4 regions of the Arthrobacter sp. CMU6 genome follow, and region 4 is predicted to be linked to each of the others. Evidence: riboswitches for the same ligand, from Rfam matches in the RefSeq annotation. Region 4 holds a riboswitch; each other region holds the start of a gene.
The links. Region 4 has a riboswitch for cyclic di-AMP ahead of AC5RWD_RS15410 (hypothetical protein). Riboswitches for the same ligand answer to the same signal wherever they lie in the genome.
Positions count from the first base shown of each region.

Region 1 (3,388 bases), on a different contig from region 4:
CGGAAGGACACCCACCAGCTCGCTGTCCTCGCCCGCATCGCGCCGGACGCCACACCCCCGCAGCTCTTCATTCCTGATTCAGTCCAGTACGTCGAATCGGTCCACGCGGGCCTTGGCTGGGGCATGGTGCCGGACCAGCAGGACCCGGAACACTCTCTCGTGGAGCTCGACCCCTCGTGGAGCGAGGACCTTGGGCTCTACTGGCAGGTGTGGACGCTGGAGTCACCGGGCCTTGAAGAGGTGACTGACGCCGTCGTCCGCGCCGCCCAAACACTGCCGCCGCACCCAAATTAGGCACTGCGGCCCGCGGTGCTGCGAAAGCCGCCAAACGCAGCAGCGGCGGGTGCCGATGCACCCGCCGCTGCTGTGTGGAGTTTTCCCGTTGTTACGCGTTCACCCGCACGTAGGTGGAGCCGGTGAGCCAGGAGGCCGGGTGCACGATGGTCTCGTTGACACCGTTCATGCCGCTGCTGATGGCCTGACCGCCGCCGATGTAGACACCGACGTGTCCGGCGCTGATCATCAGGTCGCCGGGCTGAGGGGCGGAAACCGGAGTGCCGTACTGGTGGAACTGCGCAGGCGCGAGATCGCCGACGGACTTGCCGACGGACCGCAGAGCCTGTTCCACCAGGATGGTGCAGTCCTGGGTGGCACCGAGCTGCGCCCGGGCCGAAGCCACAATGGCTGCACCCACGCCGCTGGCTGCCGGAGCGGCTGATGCTGCCGGCGTGATCGACGCGGAGGCGTTGTAGATTCCCATGCCGGTCGGCGCGGCAGGAGCTGCCGGCGCGGCGGGTGCTGCCGGAGCCGCAGGTACCGCGGGAGCTGCGGCTGCGCCCGGCCCCGGGATGAAGATCTGGTCGCCGGGGTAAATAACCGAAGCCAGGGACAGGCCGTTCTCTGCGAGAAGTGCATCGAGGCTGACACCGTGGCGTGCTGCGATGGCACCAAGGGTGTCGCCGGGCTCGACGGTGTGCGAGGCACCGGCAACAGCCGGGGCCGGGACTGCCGGTGCGGCAGGGGCAGCGATCGCCTGGCTGGCGACGGACTGGGCGGTAGCGGCCGGACCAGCCGGCGTCTCGGGTGCGTAGGCACCTGCGTGGGCGGGTGCCCCGGCGCCGAAGAGGAGACCGGAAGCGACGGCGGCGGCAGCCGCCGGCTTGGCAACCGACGCAGCGTTGGACTTCAGGGAATACGACAGGCCCTGCAGGGCGATGGACGTCGTGGGGGTAGCGCGATGGCGCGCGGATGTGGACTTACGTGACATGGTGGATTGCCTCTCCCATGCCTGCGGGGTGAGCTGTCGGGTTCGGATGGGAGTCACCCGGTCCTGCCCGCCAAATAGGCGCAGCGCTGGACTTAACCCCAAGGCCTTGACGCGCAAGGCCGGTACTAAGGTGGTTCCCCCGTCCCTGCCTGTCGGTTATAGCGAACGGATCCCGGTCAGCGGCAGGGCTCGGCATTCTGCCCGGGAATGCCCTGATTGGAACCAAGGCACCGGCCGAGGTTATCGCATCCACGCACCAAAGTCACATTTAGGTAACGGCACCGTTCCTGAAAAGTGCAGGAAAGGGGTGCAGAGCCAGCACCCTACAGGGCCTTCACCGCGCCAAGCACCTTCGTCAGGGACTCCTTCGCGTCGCCGAACAGCAGCGTGGTCTGGGGCTCAAACATGAGGTCGTTCTCAATCCCGGCGAACCCGGGCCGCATGGAGCGTTTGAGGAACACCACCTGACGCGCGTCCGCCACCTCGAGGATCGGCATCCCGTAGATGGGCGAACCGGCGGTGGTCTTGGCGGCGGGGTTGACGACGTCGTTCGCGCCCACCACCAACGCGACGTCGGCGGTGCGGAACTCGGAGTTGATCTCGCCCATTTCCTTGAGCGATTCGTAGGGCACATTGGCCTCGGCGAGGAGTACGTTCATGTGCCCCGGCATGCGTCCCGCCACGGGGTGGATGGCGAAGTCCACCCGGATTCCCCGGGATTCCAGGGCCTGGGCCAGCTCTGCCGCTGTGTGCTGTCCCTGCGCGACGGCCAGCCCGTAGCCCGGCACGATGATCACCCGCTGCGCGTAGCCCAGCAGCACTGCCACGTCCTCAGGGCTGGACGAACGGACCGGACGGTCGCTCACGGCGGTGGATCCCGCCGTCGAACCTCCCTTGAACGCGCCGAACAGGATGCCGGCCACGCTGCGGCCCATGGCCGCGGCCATCGCCCGGGTGAGGATGGTGCCTGACGCCCCCACCAGCGTGCCCGCCACCACCAGCAGCACGTTGCCCAGCACCAGCCCGGATGCGGCAACGGCGAGGCCGGTGAACGCGTTGAGCAGCGATATGACGATCGGCACGTCGGCGCCGCCCACCGGCAGCACCAGCAGCACGCCTGCCACCAGGCCCAGCAGCAGGAGCAGCAGCGCCAGGACGAGCGAGCCGCCCATCACAACGGCGGCCGCCGCACCGACGGCTGCCAGCAGTACCGCCCCCATGAGCACCGGCAGGCCGGGAAACACCACGGGCCGGGTGGTCATGAGCTCCTGCAGCTTCGCGAACGTCACGGCTGAGCCGGCGAAGGACACCGCCCCCACCAGCAGGGTGAAAACGACGGCGACGCGCACCCAGGCATTCTCCGCATGCGGCAGTTCCAGCAGCGCCACGAGGCCGGCGGCGCCGCCGCCCACCCCGTTGAAGAGGGCGACGAGCTGGGGCATCTGGGTCATCTTGACGCGCCGGGCCACGGGGGCGGCCACACCGGAACCGACGGCGATGGCGCCGAGGATCAGGGGAACGTTGTCCAGCCGGGTTGAGAAAAAGACCGTCACGACGGCGACCAGCGCACCGAAGGCGCCGATGAGGTTGCCGCGGCGGGCAGTTCGCGGGGAATTCAGGCCCTTCAGCGCCAGGATGAAGAAGACGGCGGCCGCGAGGTAGAGCAGGGCGGTGACGTTGGGGTCGAGGAGGGTCACCGCGTGGCCTCCGTATTCTCCGGGGTCTCACTCTGCGGGACGCTCTGCCCTGGAGCTCCCGTCACCGGCTTGACCGGCCTCTCCGGCTTGCGGCCGCGGAACATCTCAAGCATGCGGTCCGTCACGACGAAGCCGCCCACCAGGTTCGCCGTCGCAAGAACCACCGCCAACAGCGCCACCGCAAGGACCCAGGGGTGCGTCGCCTGGCCGGCGACGATGATGGCGCCCACCAGGATGATCCCGTGGATCGCATTCGCGCCGGACATCAGCGGCGTGTGCAGCGTGCTGGAGACCTTCGACACCACTTCGAAGCCGACAAACACCGCAAGCACTGTGATCGTCAGCAGGCTGATGCCGTCCATCAGACCACCCCTTCGTTTTCCGACGCCTTCACCGGGTCATTCGCCATCTGGTCTGCAAGGTC
Region 1 is NZ_JBNHFL010000032.1:1,641-5,028, reverse strand. It holds gene AC5RWD_RS19155 (ArgP/LysG family DNA-binding transcriptional regulator) at 1-294, shown strand, start outside; gene AC5RWD_RS19150 (C40 family peptidase) at 386-1,267, opposite strand; cyclic di-AMP (ydaO/yuaA leader) riboswitch at 1,271-1,441, opposite strand; gene AC5RWD_RS19145 (NAD(P)(+) transhydrogenase (Re/Si-specific) subunit beta) at 1,591-2,964, opposite strand; gene AC5RWD_RS19140 (NAD(P) transhydrogenase subunit alpha part 2) at 2,961-3,326, opposite strand; gene AC5RWD_RS19135 (Re/Si-specific NAD(P)(+) transhydrogenase subunit alpha) at 3,326-3,388, opposite strand, start outside.
Region 1: it holds a riboswitch for cyclic di-AMP, as region 4 does, so the genes downstream of both, AC5RWD_RS19150 (C40 family peptidase) here and AC5RWD_RS15410 (hypothetical protein) in region 4, are expected to answer to the same signal.

Region 2 (3,388 bases), on a different contig from region 4:
GGCATGGAAGTGCGGTTCGGCTGGGTCGGGGCGATGGCCGGCAGGCAACCTTGACCGCCACGAAGACCCTCCTTATTCTGCCCGAAGCGCGGATAGTGCAGGAACACGCACCCGTCATAGTCCAGTCATTGAGACAGTGCCCGCCGTCCCCGTGCCGCAGATTATCCGGACTAATTCAAAATAGGCTAAGCTGGCACTGGACGTACGGGCACATAGCCGGTGCTGCGCCGCCGTCGGACATGTGACCGCCGCTGCAGCCTGCCGGAACCCGGTGCGGCGGGCCCGCGGTACGGTGGGACGGACACAAAACTGTGCTCGAGGAGCTGAGCTGAATGACGGATCTGATCGACACCACGGAAATGTACCTTCGCACCATTCTGGAGCTGGAGGAAGAGAACATCGTGGCGCTTCGGGCACGCATCGCCGAACGCCTCCGCCACTCGGGCCCCACCGTTTCGCAGACCATCGGCCGAATGGAACGCGATGGCCTCGTTGTCGTCTCCGGTGACCGCCACCTTGAACTGACCGAAGTGGGCCGGAAACGCGCCACCGAGGTGATGCGCAAGCACCGGCTCGCCGAACGCCTCCTCGCCGACGTCATCGGCCTCGACTGGGCCTACGTTCATGACGAGGCCTGCCGGTGGGAGCATGTCATGAGCGAACGGGTAGAGCGCAGGATTTACGAATTGCTCGACCACCCCACCGAGTCGCCATACGGCAACCCGATCCCCGGCCTGGCAGCACTGGGCGGCCAGCCTGCCCGCCCCTTCTCGGACGGAGTGGTGAACCTGCTCGATGCTATGACCGGTTACGGCCTGGGATCCAAGGTCACCGTCAGCCGCCTGGCAGAACCCATCCAGGTGGAGCCGGAGCTGCTGCTCCAGCTGGATGAAGGCGGGATCCGGCCCGGCGCCGCCGTCTCGCTGGAGCGTGTGGGGGAGTACATCTCGGTCCGCGTGCCCGGCTTCGAAGGTGCCCTTGAGCTGCCGCCGGAAGTTGCTGCGCACGTGTTCGTACGCGTCGGCTAGTCGCCCACCAGGCGAAACACCGCAGCCTGTCTGACATCTGCAGGCAGGACGACCCACCACTTCTGCACAGTGTATATAACGGAATTATTACTGCGCCCGTTAATCGCCTATAGTTAAACGGCAACGCCGATACCAAAGCGTTACCTGATCTGGAGCCGAACCCTGCCAGCAGATCAGCAGCACGAGTCACCCACTGGCAGGGGCGGGGGAACCACAACCGGCTGTTTCTACAGCCTTGGGGTGAAGTCCGCAGCAGCGAGTCTCTTCCGCAGAAGGAACCCTCCGGGGATACCCCTGTGCCGGAATGGCTTGTTACGGCGGACCGGGTCCGAACTCTCTGACCCGAATCCGACAGCTAACTTCGCAGGCTATCCAGAGAGGAAGCAGTACTTGTCCATGCAGAATGCCCGGGGCCGCCGCCGCGCGTCCGGTCCCGCTCCGGAGCCGCGCCTCGCGGAGGCCATTGCCGCGGACCGCCCCCGGGACGCCCAGCGCGAAGCGCGCCGCCGCCGCCGGGGTCCGTTCCGGCAGGTTGCGGATTTTGCCTCGGCCAGTGGCGTTGGACAGAAAGCCGGCGTAGCCCTTGCGGCCACCGGCCTGCTGCTGACTGTTACTGTCCCCGCCACCAGCCCTGTCCTGGCAGCCGGAGAGCAACAGGGCGCGGCGTCCGCGTCCGCTGCCTCACCGGCCCAGCCCAAGGTCTCGGCTGAAGCGGCGGCGAAAATCGACTTCAGCCGCACATCCGTGTCCACCACCGGTGACCCCGACGGGAAGCTCAAGCAACTCCTGAGTGCCCAGTCGGCCGGCACCATCAGCCGTTCGGCCTCGGTGGGCACCCTGGGGGCGCCGCTGACCACGATGGTCAAGTCCTCGCCCTTCGGTTACCGGGTTAGCCCGATCACCGGCGGCGCCGGCGAGTTCCACCGCGGGCAGGACTTTGCCGCCCAGTGCGGCACCGAGGTGCTGGCCGCAGCCAGCGGCACGGTGACGTTCTCCGGGTGGCACCCGTACGGGGGAGGCAACCGCGTGGTGATCAATCACGGCAACGGCCTGGAGACCACGTACAACCACCTGTCGTCCTCCAGCGTCGAGGTTGGCCAGAAGGTCACCCGGGGCGAAATGATCGCCCTCAGCGGGACCACGGGCGCCTCCACCGGCTGCCACCTCCACTTCGAGGTGATGGTCAACGGCGACGTCGTTGATCCCACCGGCTGGCTTTAGGGCCAAGCCGAGTGAGCACTCTCATTCCTGTGACACGCCGTGACCTGAATGTGACATTCGCTCCGAACTGCTGTACCGTCTAAACCGCGTCAACTTTTCCGAAGTTGACGCTCTTGAGTGGATTGCCTAGCTCTGCCACCGCTCAAGGTCCGTTCGCATTACATCGTCTGGCAGGGGCGGGGGAACCAATTTTGGTCTTCGCAAGAAGGCCTTGGGGTTAAGTCGCAAAGCTTCCCAGGAAGCGGAGCGGCCGGGTGACTCCCATCCGAATCCGACAGCTCACCTCGCAGGCATTGGGAGAGGCTACCTTCGTGTCTTCACGCCACAATGCCGCGCGCCACCGCGCGCAAACGGTTCGTATGAACCCATTGGACTCCGTGTCCAAGGCGGTTAGCGCCAATGCCGGCACAGTAGGTCGCCAGGCAGCTGTCATCGCGGCTGCTTCAGGACTCATCCTGAGCGTTGGCATGCCTGCCAACGCAGCCGACGCCAACATTGGTGTTTCCGCCTCCTCGGAGACCGGATCCCAGGCTGCGCAGCTTGCTGTGACCGCCGCGCCCACCGCCACTGTCTCCTTCGAGCGTCCGGCCGTCACCACGGTGGCAGCCCCGGTCGCCGAAATCATCGCTCCCCAGTCGAACGATGAGAGCCAGACGGCCGATGCAGGCCAGGCCGGCAACGAGAGCGCAGGTGCGGCCTCGGCCGTCACCGCCAAGTCCACCGACGGTGCGGCCTCGGCCGCAGCTTCCGGGCTGGCTGCAATCGCGTACACCGGCATCGGCAGCCCCTACGTCTGGGGCGGCACCACCCCCAGCGGCTGGGACTGCTCCGGCTTTACCCAGTGGGTTTACGCTCAGGCAGGCATCAGCATTCCCCGCGTCAACGCGTGGAACGCCATGAAGCCCACCTCCACGCCTGCTCCCGGCGACCTGGTCATGCAGAACGGCGGCGCCCATGTGGGCATCTACGTCGGCAACGGCATGATGATCAGCGCGCTGAACCCCTCGCAGGGCACGCTCCTGCACGCGGTGTCCGCAACGGGCACGTCCGCTTTCTACACCCTTCGCTAAGAATCCGATTCGAGGCGGGCCGGCTTACCCCCAAGATGCCGGCGCGTCGATAACCCATGGCCTGCTACC
Region 2 is NZ_JBNHFL010000001.1:22,067-25,454, forward strand. It holds gene AC5RWD_RS00115 (iron-dependent transcriptional repressor DtxR) at 333-1,028, shown strand; cyclic di-AMP (ydaO/yuaA leader) riboswitch at 1,172-1,413, shown strand; gene AC5RWD_RS00120 (M23 family metallopeptidase) at 1,425-2,249, shown strand; cyclic di-AMP (ydaO/yuaA leader) riboswitch at 2,387-2,556, shown strand; gene AC5RWD_RS00125 (C40 family peptidase) at 2,609-3,319, shown strand.
Region 2: it holds a riboswitch for cyclic di-AMP, as region 4 does, so the genes downstream of both, AC5RWD_RS00120 (M23 family metallopeptidase) here and AC5RWD_RS15410 (hypothetical protein) in region 4, are expected to answer to the same signal.

Region 3 (3,388 bases), on a different contig from region 4:
GCTCCGCCGCGACGGCGTACCGATCGAACGCACACTGTCCTCCGGCACCTACCGGCTGGTGGCGGCACAGGCGCCCTACGGGGATGTCATCGTCACCGGGCTGCCCCTGGCGGAAAAGCAAAACACCCTGACATCGCTCGTGTGGACCATCACGATAGTCTCGCTGGGCGGACTCGTGCTGATCGGCCTGGCGGGGACGGTGCTCATCCGCCGCACCATGAAACCGCTGGAACAGCTCTCCGAGGTGGCCACCCAGGTCTCGCGCCTGCCGCTGGACGCCGGCGAGGTGGCACTTGCCGTCCGCGTCCCGCCGTCGAACGCCCATCCCGGAACGGAAGTGGGCAGCGTGGGGCACGCCCTGAACCAGATGCTGGACAACGTCTCCAACGCGCTGGAAGCGCGGCAGGAGAGCGAAATGAAGGTGCGGCAGTTCGTGGCGGACGCCTCCCACGAGCTCCGGACACCGCTCACCGCCATCCGCGGCTACACCGAGCTGATGCGCATGACCGAAAAGTTCACCCCGGACGGCCAGCGGTCCCTTGCGCGCGTGCAGAGCCAGTCAGAGCGCATGACCGCCCTGGTGGAGGACCTCCTGCTGCTCGCCCGGCTCGATGAGGGACAGCCGCTCAAGCTCAGCGACGTTGACCTCACGCAGCTCGTCATCGAGACGGTCAGCGACGAAAAAGTCATGGCACCGGACCGGGCGTGGCACCTCGACCTTCCGGAGGAACCTGTGACAGTCCGGGGCGACGCCTCACAGCTGCACCAGGTCCTCGTGAACCTGGTCTCCAACGCCCGCAAGCACACGCCGTCCGGCACCACTGTGACCACCGGGGTGATGCGGTCCGCCGACGGCAGCGCGGTGATTTCAGTCACAGACGATGGCGCCGGCATCCCGCCCGAATTCGTGGACAAGGTGTTCGCGCGCTTCGCCCGCGCAGACGCGTCGCGGGCGACGCCGGTGCAGCCGCCCCTGACGCCGGCAGGCACCGCGGCGAAGGATTCTGCGGCCGATGGCCAAAGCGCCGGAACGGCCCTGCGTACCGCGGCAGCACAGGGAGAACGGGGGGTTGCCTCGGCGGAGGGAACCAGTGGCCTGGGCCTGTCCATTGTGCAGTCCATCGTGGAGGCGCACGGCGGCACGGTGGAGGTCACGTCCCGGCCCGGTCGGACGGAATTTGCTGTCCGGCTGCCCATGCAAGGCGCCGCGCCGGCGTCATGATGTCCGTTACCTAAATGTGACTTAATCAAAAGCCTCCTGTACGGTCGATAACGTGCGGCCGCCACTAGAGTCGCATGTCCGGATTGACGCCCAGCTCTGCCGCTTCCCGGATTCCGCTAGATCAGGCAGAGGCGGGGGAACCAGAGTCCCGGGCTTTCCGCATTAGCCCTTGGGGTGAAGCCGACACGTGCATTTTCCGTGCGGCCGGATGACCTCATCCGAACCCGACAGCTAACTCCGCAGGTGTTGAGAGGCAATCCACCATGTCTGAATTTAAGCCACAGGTGCGCCCTGAGCGCGCCTCGCATAAGTCTGGCCGCACGATTTCCCGGCACCGCGCCGACGATGCCCAGCCTAAGACTGCATTTGGCCGTTTCGCTGCTGGCCTTCCGTCCTTCGGGCGCCGGGCAGCCGTCCTGACCACCGCCGCCGCCGTACTCGTTGGCGTCGGCGCCGCAGGCCAGGCGGCAGACCAGGCCGCGCCGTCCGCGTCTTACACCTCCGCGTCTTACACATCCGCGGCCACGGCTGACGCGGGGCAGACGCTGAGCTTCGATAAAACGCTGATTTCCGCCCTCCCGGCCCCGTCCGCGGCGTCCATCGCTCCGCAGTCCGCCGACAAGGAGGCCACGGCCAAGGCTGCTGCGGCAAACAAGGCCGCCGCTGCCAAGGCGGCCGCTGCGAAGGCCGCCGCTGCCAAGACTGCCGCCACCAAGGCCGCTGCCGCACAGGCTGCCGCCGCGAAGGCCGCAGCTGCACAGGCTGCCGCCACCAAAGCCGCAGCCGCCAAGGCTGCCATCACCAAGGCCGCCGCTGCCAAGGCTGCCGCTGCCAAGGCCAGGGCCGCTGCGCCCGTGGCCCTGAACGATCCCGCCGGAGCCCAGGCCTACGCGGCCAGCAAGCTGGGGTCCTTCGGCTGGTCCGCCGACCAGATGCAGTGCCTGAAGCGGCTCTGGACCAAGGAATCGGAGTGGCGCACCACGGCCACGAACGCCAGCAGCGGTGCCTATGGCATCGTCCAGTCTCTGCCCGCCGAGAAGATGGCGAGCGCCGGGGCGGACTACCGCACCAACTACCGCACTCAGATCAACTGGGGCCTGGACTACATCAAGGAACGCTACGGCTCCCCGTGCGGTGCGCTGAACTTCCACCTCGCCAACAACTGGTACTGACCGGTTGCCGCGGCCGAACCGGTTGACGCCGCGCATTTCTGCACCGCTCTAGGGTGTCCGGTATACGGGCGAGAGGCCCCGGATCCACCAGGATCCGGGGCCTTTCTGCTGTCCCCGCCATGCCCGCGGGGCCAAAGTGGCGCAGAAATGCGAACTCCACAGCCCCCGCACAGCTTCGCCCCAAAAGCCTCATAACAGCGGAACGAGTGCGGGAACGTATCGCGCAAGTAGGCGTGCAACCGGCGCAGGCACTCCTCCAGGTCGCGTTCCTCGTTGTAGACCGGGATGGTCACGTCCAGGACCGGTACCGCGGCGGCGGTATCGATGGGGAGCCTGGTCCACAGCGGCGCACTGCCGGGAGGCACGACGCCGCACCGGCGGGTGCGGCTGTGGTCCGGAGGCCTGGTCAGTGATGGTTATGCATCCAACAGTGGCCGCCGCCGCGTGTGCCTGATGAGGGTCTGCGCCGGGGCGTGTCCGTGTGCTGGTCTTCGCGTTGTTGGCCGTGATTCTGCTTTTGCCCCCGCTCGCACCCGGCGCCGGACCCGGCAGGGCTCCACGGCGTACGCCGGCGCTGCCGCGGTTGCGGCGGCGCTCGCCGCGCCGCTGGCCTGCTCCCTCACCACCGCGGCGACCACCCATTCCGGCGCGATCGTCAGTGCCGGACCGTCCGCGACCGGAGCCCGCGGCAACCTCGCCGGACTGGGCAACTTCGGCCGCCAGGGCACTCCCGCCGGACCGGGTATCCTAGCGAATCCGGGCGCCCTGGCGAATCCGGGCACGGTTAATTCCGGCGTCCGGTTACCAGCTTGCCGCCGAACTGCCGGTCATGGCCGTCGGAGGCTTCAACGGGACCGATCCCGCCCCCACGCTGGAGGAGTTCCAGCAGCTCGTGGCGGACGGCAGGATCCATTACTTCATCGGCGGAAGCATGATGCAGGGTGAAACCGGGTCCGACGCGGCGGTGCGGATCTCGGAGTGGGTGGCGGCCAGC
Region 3 is NZ_JBNHFL010000031.1:44,959-48,346, reverse strand. It holds gene AC5RWD_RS19060 (sensor histidine kinase) at 1-1,222, shown strand, start outside; cyclic di-AMP (ydaO/yuaA leader) riboswitch at 1,317-1,480, shown strand; gene AC5RWD_RS19055 (aggregation-promoting factor C-terminal-like domain-containing protein) at 1,486-2,394, shown strand; gene AC5RWD_RS19050 (mannosyltransferase YkcB-related protein) at 3,224-3,388, shown strand, end outside.
Region 3: it holds a riboswitch for cyclic di-AMP, as region 4 does, so the genes downstream of both, AC5RWD_RS19055 (aggregation-promoting factor C-terminal-like domain-containing protein) here and AC5RWD_RS15410 (hypothetical protein) in region 4, are expected to answer to the same signal.

Region 4 (3,388 bases):
CCGCGCTCGGTAATGGTGGGCTTCGTAAACGCGCTGGCCATCCTCGTGTTCATGGCCCAGCTGCCGGAACTGATCGGCGTTCCGTGGCCGGTCTACCCGCTGGTGGCCGCCGGCCTGCTGATCGTCGTCGGTCTCCGCCGCATTACGACGGCGGTGCCGTCACCGCTGGTGGCCATTGTCCTCCTGACGGTCCTCGCCGTGGTGGCCGGGATCGACGTCCCCACCGTCCAGGACAAGGGCCAGTTGCCGGAAAGCCTGCCCACCCTGTTCATCCCGGCTGTGCCCCTGACACGGGAGACCTTCCAGACCATTGCGCCGTTCTCGCTGTCCATGGCGCTCGTGGGGCTGCTGGAATCCCTGATGACGGCCAAGCTGGTGGACGACATCACCGATACCCGCTCCAACAAGACCCGCGAATCCTGGGGACAGGGGGTGGCCAACATCGTCACCGGGTTCCTGGGCGGCATGGGCGGCTGCGCCGTGATCGGGCAGACAATGATCAACGTCAAGGGTTCCGGCGCCCGGAGCCGGGTGTCCACGTTCCTCGCGGGCGTCTTCCTGCTGGTCCTGGTAGTGGCCCTGGGCGACATCGTAGGCCTCATCCCCATGGCGGCGCTGGTGGCGGTGATGATCTTCGTCTCGGCCATCACGTTCGACTGGCACTCTGTTGCACCGGCAACGCTCCGGCGAATGCCCCGATCGGAAACCGCGGTCATGCTGATCACCGTTGGCACGGTGGTAATCACGCACAACCTGGCGATCGGCGTCGGGGTCGGGGTGCTGGCAGCGATGGCGATGTTCGCCCGCCGGGTGGCCCATTTCGCCACCGTGGAGCGGACGGAAGTGGAGCTCAACGGCCGGACGGTGGCCACGTACACCGTGGACGGCGAACTGTTCTTCGCCTCCTCCAACGACCTCTACACCCAGTTCAATTACGCCCGCGACGCCGAGCCGGACATCGGCGGCGTGGTGGTCGACCTGCACGCATCACACCTGTGGGATGCCTCCACCATCGCCGTGCTGGATGCCGTGACTGAGAAATACCGCCGGCACGGCCGCGAGGTGGAACTGATCGGCCTCAACGCGGCCAGCATCCAGATGAGGGAGCGGCTGGCTGGCAAGCTCAACGCCGCAGAGTGAGGTTCACCACACAAATCACACCCCGATCCCTTACCTGACGCGGGCCGGCGCGTCATGAACGACACGGTGCCGTTACCTTAATGTGACATTGACCGAACCCTCCCGTACGGTGGAAAACGTGCCTCTTTCACCGACGAGGCGCTCCCGCGCTGATTGCCTAACTCTGCCGCAGCCCGAGGAACCAATCGAAGACCCATGTCCGGCAGAGACGGGGAAACCACTTTTTGGCCTGCTTTTAGCGGGCCTTGGGGTGAAGCCGCACAGTTCCTGACCACGCTCAGGACCGCGGCCGGGTGCCTCCCATCCGAATCCGACAGCTCACCTCGCAGGCATCGGGAGAGGCTTCTTCATGTCGTTCCGCTTTATTTCTGGCCGCCGTGCTGCGGCCGCCCGCTCCAATCCGTTCACCCGCCTTGCCTCCGCAAACTCGGGCGTCGGCCGCCAGGCAGCAGTGATCCTCGCCGCCTCCGGCCTGGCCTTCACAGGCACCGTTGCGGCCAACGCCGGAGGCGCCGCACCGGCCCAGCCCGCGCAGGCTCCGGCCGCCGCCCCCGCAGCCGCCAGCCAGGTTCAGGCTCCCCTGGACGCTGCTTCCAGCGTCCAGATCGCGTTTGAACGCCCCGCGGTCAACTCGTCCCCGGCTACCGTGGTGGCAGCACCCGTCGTCCAGAAGCCGGCAGTCAAGAAGGCCGCAGCACCTGCTGCCGCCCCGGTTGCCGCGCCCGCCAAGGCTGCTGCGCCCGTAAAGGCCGCAGCTGCGCCGGCCGCGCCCGCACCGAAGGTCACCGTCAAGGCTGCGGCTCCCGCGCCGAAGGCCCCTGTCCAGGCTGCGGCAGGCGTCAATGCAACCATGCTGGCCTCGGCGTACGCCCAGATCGGCATCACGCAGGACTGCACCGCCATGGTGGAGAAGGCCCTCGGCGCCGCCGGCATCCGCGTGGGTGACCTGGCTCCGATGCAGTTCCTGAGCCACGGCAGGGTGGTCTCCACCCCGCAGCCCGGTGACATGGTGGTGCAGTCCGGCCACGTGGCCATCTACGCCGGAGCCGGCAAGGTCATCAGCGGCGGCATGAACGGCATCAACGCCACCATGGCCCACCCGCTGTCCTGGCTCACTGCGACCGGCCCCGTCACGTTCGTGCGCGCGGCCTAGCCGAGCTGAAAAACCGCCGTGTTCCGCTGTCTTGGGGGCGGCGGAACACGGCCACCCCCCAAGGTGCTCCCACCTTTCTACAAGGATGGCGGAACACACTGGGCATGCCTGATGAAAGACCGCAGTCTCCGGCTGCGAGTCAGGATCGCCGGGTCCGGATTGTCCCCCATGCATTCCGGATCCGGCGCCTGCGTTAAGGTCCTTGCGCCGGAGGTCGGCGGCTCTGCCCCGGACCCCGCCTCAGCCCCTGACCGTACGGTTCCGCCCCTGTGATTTGGCTTCATAAAGGGCGACGTCAGCGGCCGCGATCACCTCATCGAGGTCAGCGGTATTCGCGTTGTAGGTGGAAATGCCGTAGCTGACGGTCGGCATCCGCAGCAGCTCGGGGATGTGCTGCCCTGCCAGCCTCCTGCTGATCTCACCCGCGATGATTTCCGCACTCTTCGGGCCGGCACCGGGCAGCAGGAGGATGAACTCCTCCCCGCCGTAGCGGCCGGCAAAGTCCGTAGACCGGACCGATGCGCTGCACGCTTCGGCAAAGGCCTGAAGTGCGAGGTCGCCCGCCGCGTGGCCGAAGGTGTCGTTGACCGACTTGAAGTGATCCAGGTCGGCGAGGATCAGCGAGCCCCCGCTGTTGGCGGCCTTGCTGCGGTGCAGCTCTTCGGCCGCCGCTTCCAGGAACGCGCCGCGGTTGAGGAGGCCGGTGAGCCCGTCCTGGGTGGCTACCGTGCGCAGCGCCCGCGTCTGCTGCTCGGTGCTCAGCCCCGCCATGCTGAAGGAAACCACCACCAGCAGCACCATGGTGACCATGGTGGTCACCGCGGACCCGAAGAATGTGGCAAAAACAGGACCGTTTGGCCCTTGGATGAGGAACACCACCAGGCGGCAGGTGTAAAAGAATGCCACCCCGCCGGCCGCGATGGCCATGGGGATTCTCACCCGCGAGTACCCGGGTTCAAGCCGCCACAGCTCGTGCGAAGCCAGGCCGATAAGCACGGCCATGGACGCCAGGAAGACGGCTCCGCCGGCCCACGTGTTGGATCCCGGGCTGTCGAGTCCGGCGGCAGCGCCGGCGATGACCGGCAGCGCAACAGA
Region 4 is NZ_JBNHFL010000021.1:41,691-45,078, reverse strand. It holds gene AC5RWD_RS15415 (SulP family inorganic anion transporter) at 1-1,140, shown strand, start outside; cyclic di-AMP (ydaO/yuaA leader) riboswitch at 1,321-1,486, shown strand; gene AC5RWD_RS15410 (hypothetical protein) at 1,490-2,293, shown strand; gene AC5RWD_RS15405 (GGDEF domain-containing protein) at 2,534-3,388, opposite strand, start outside.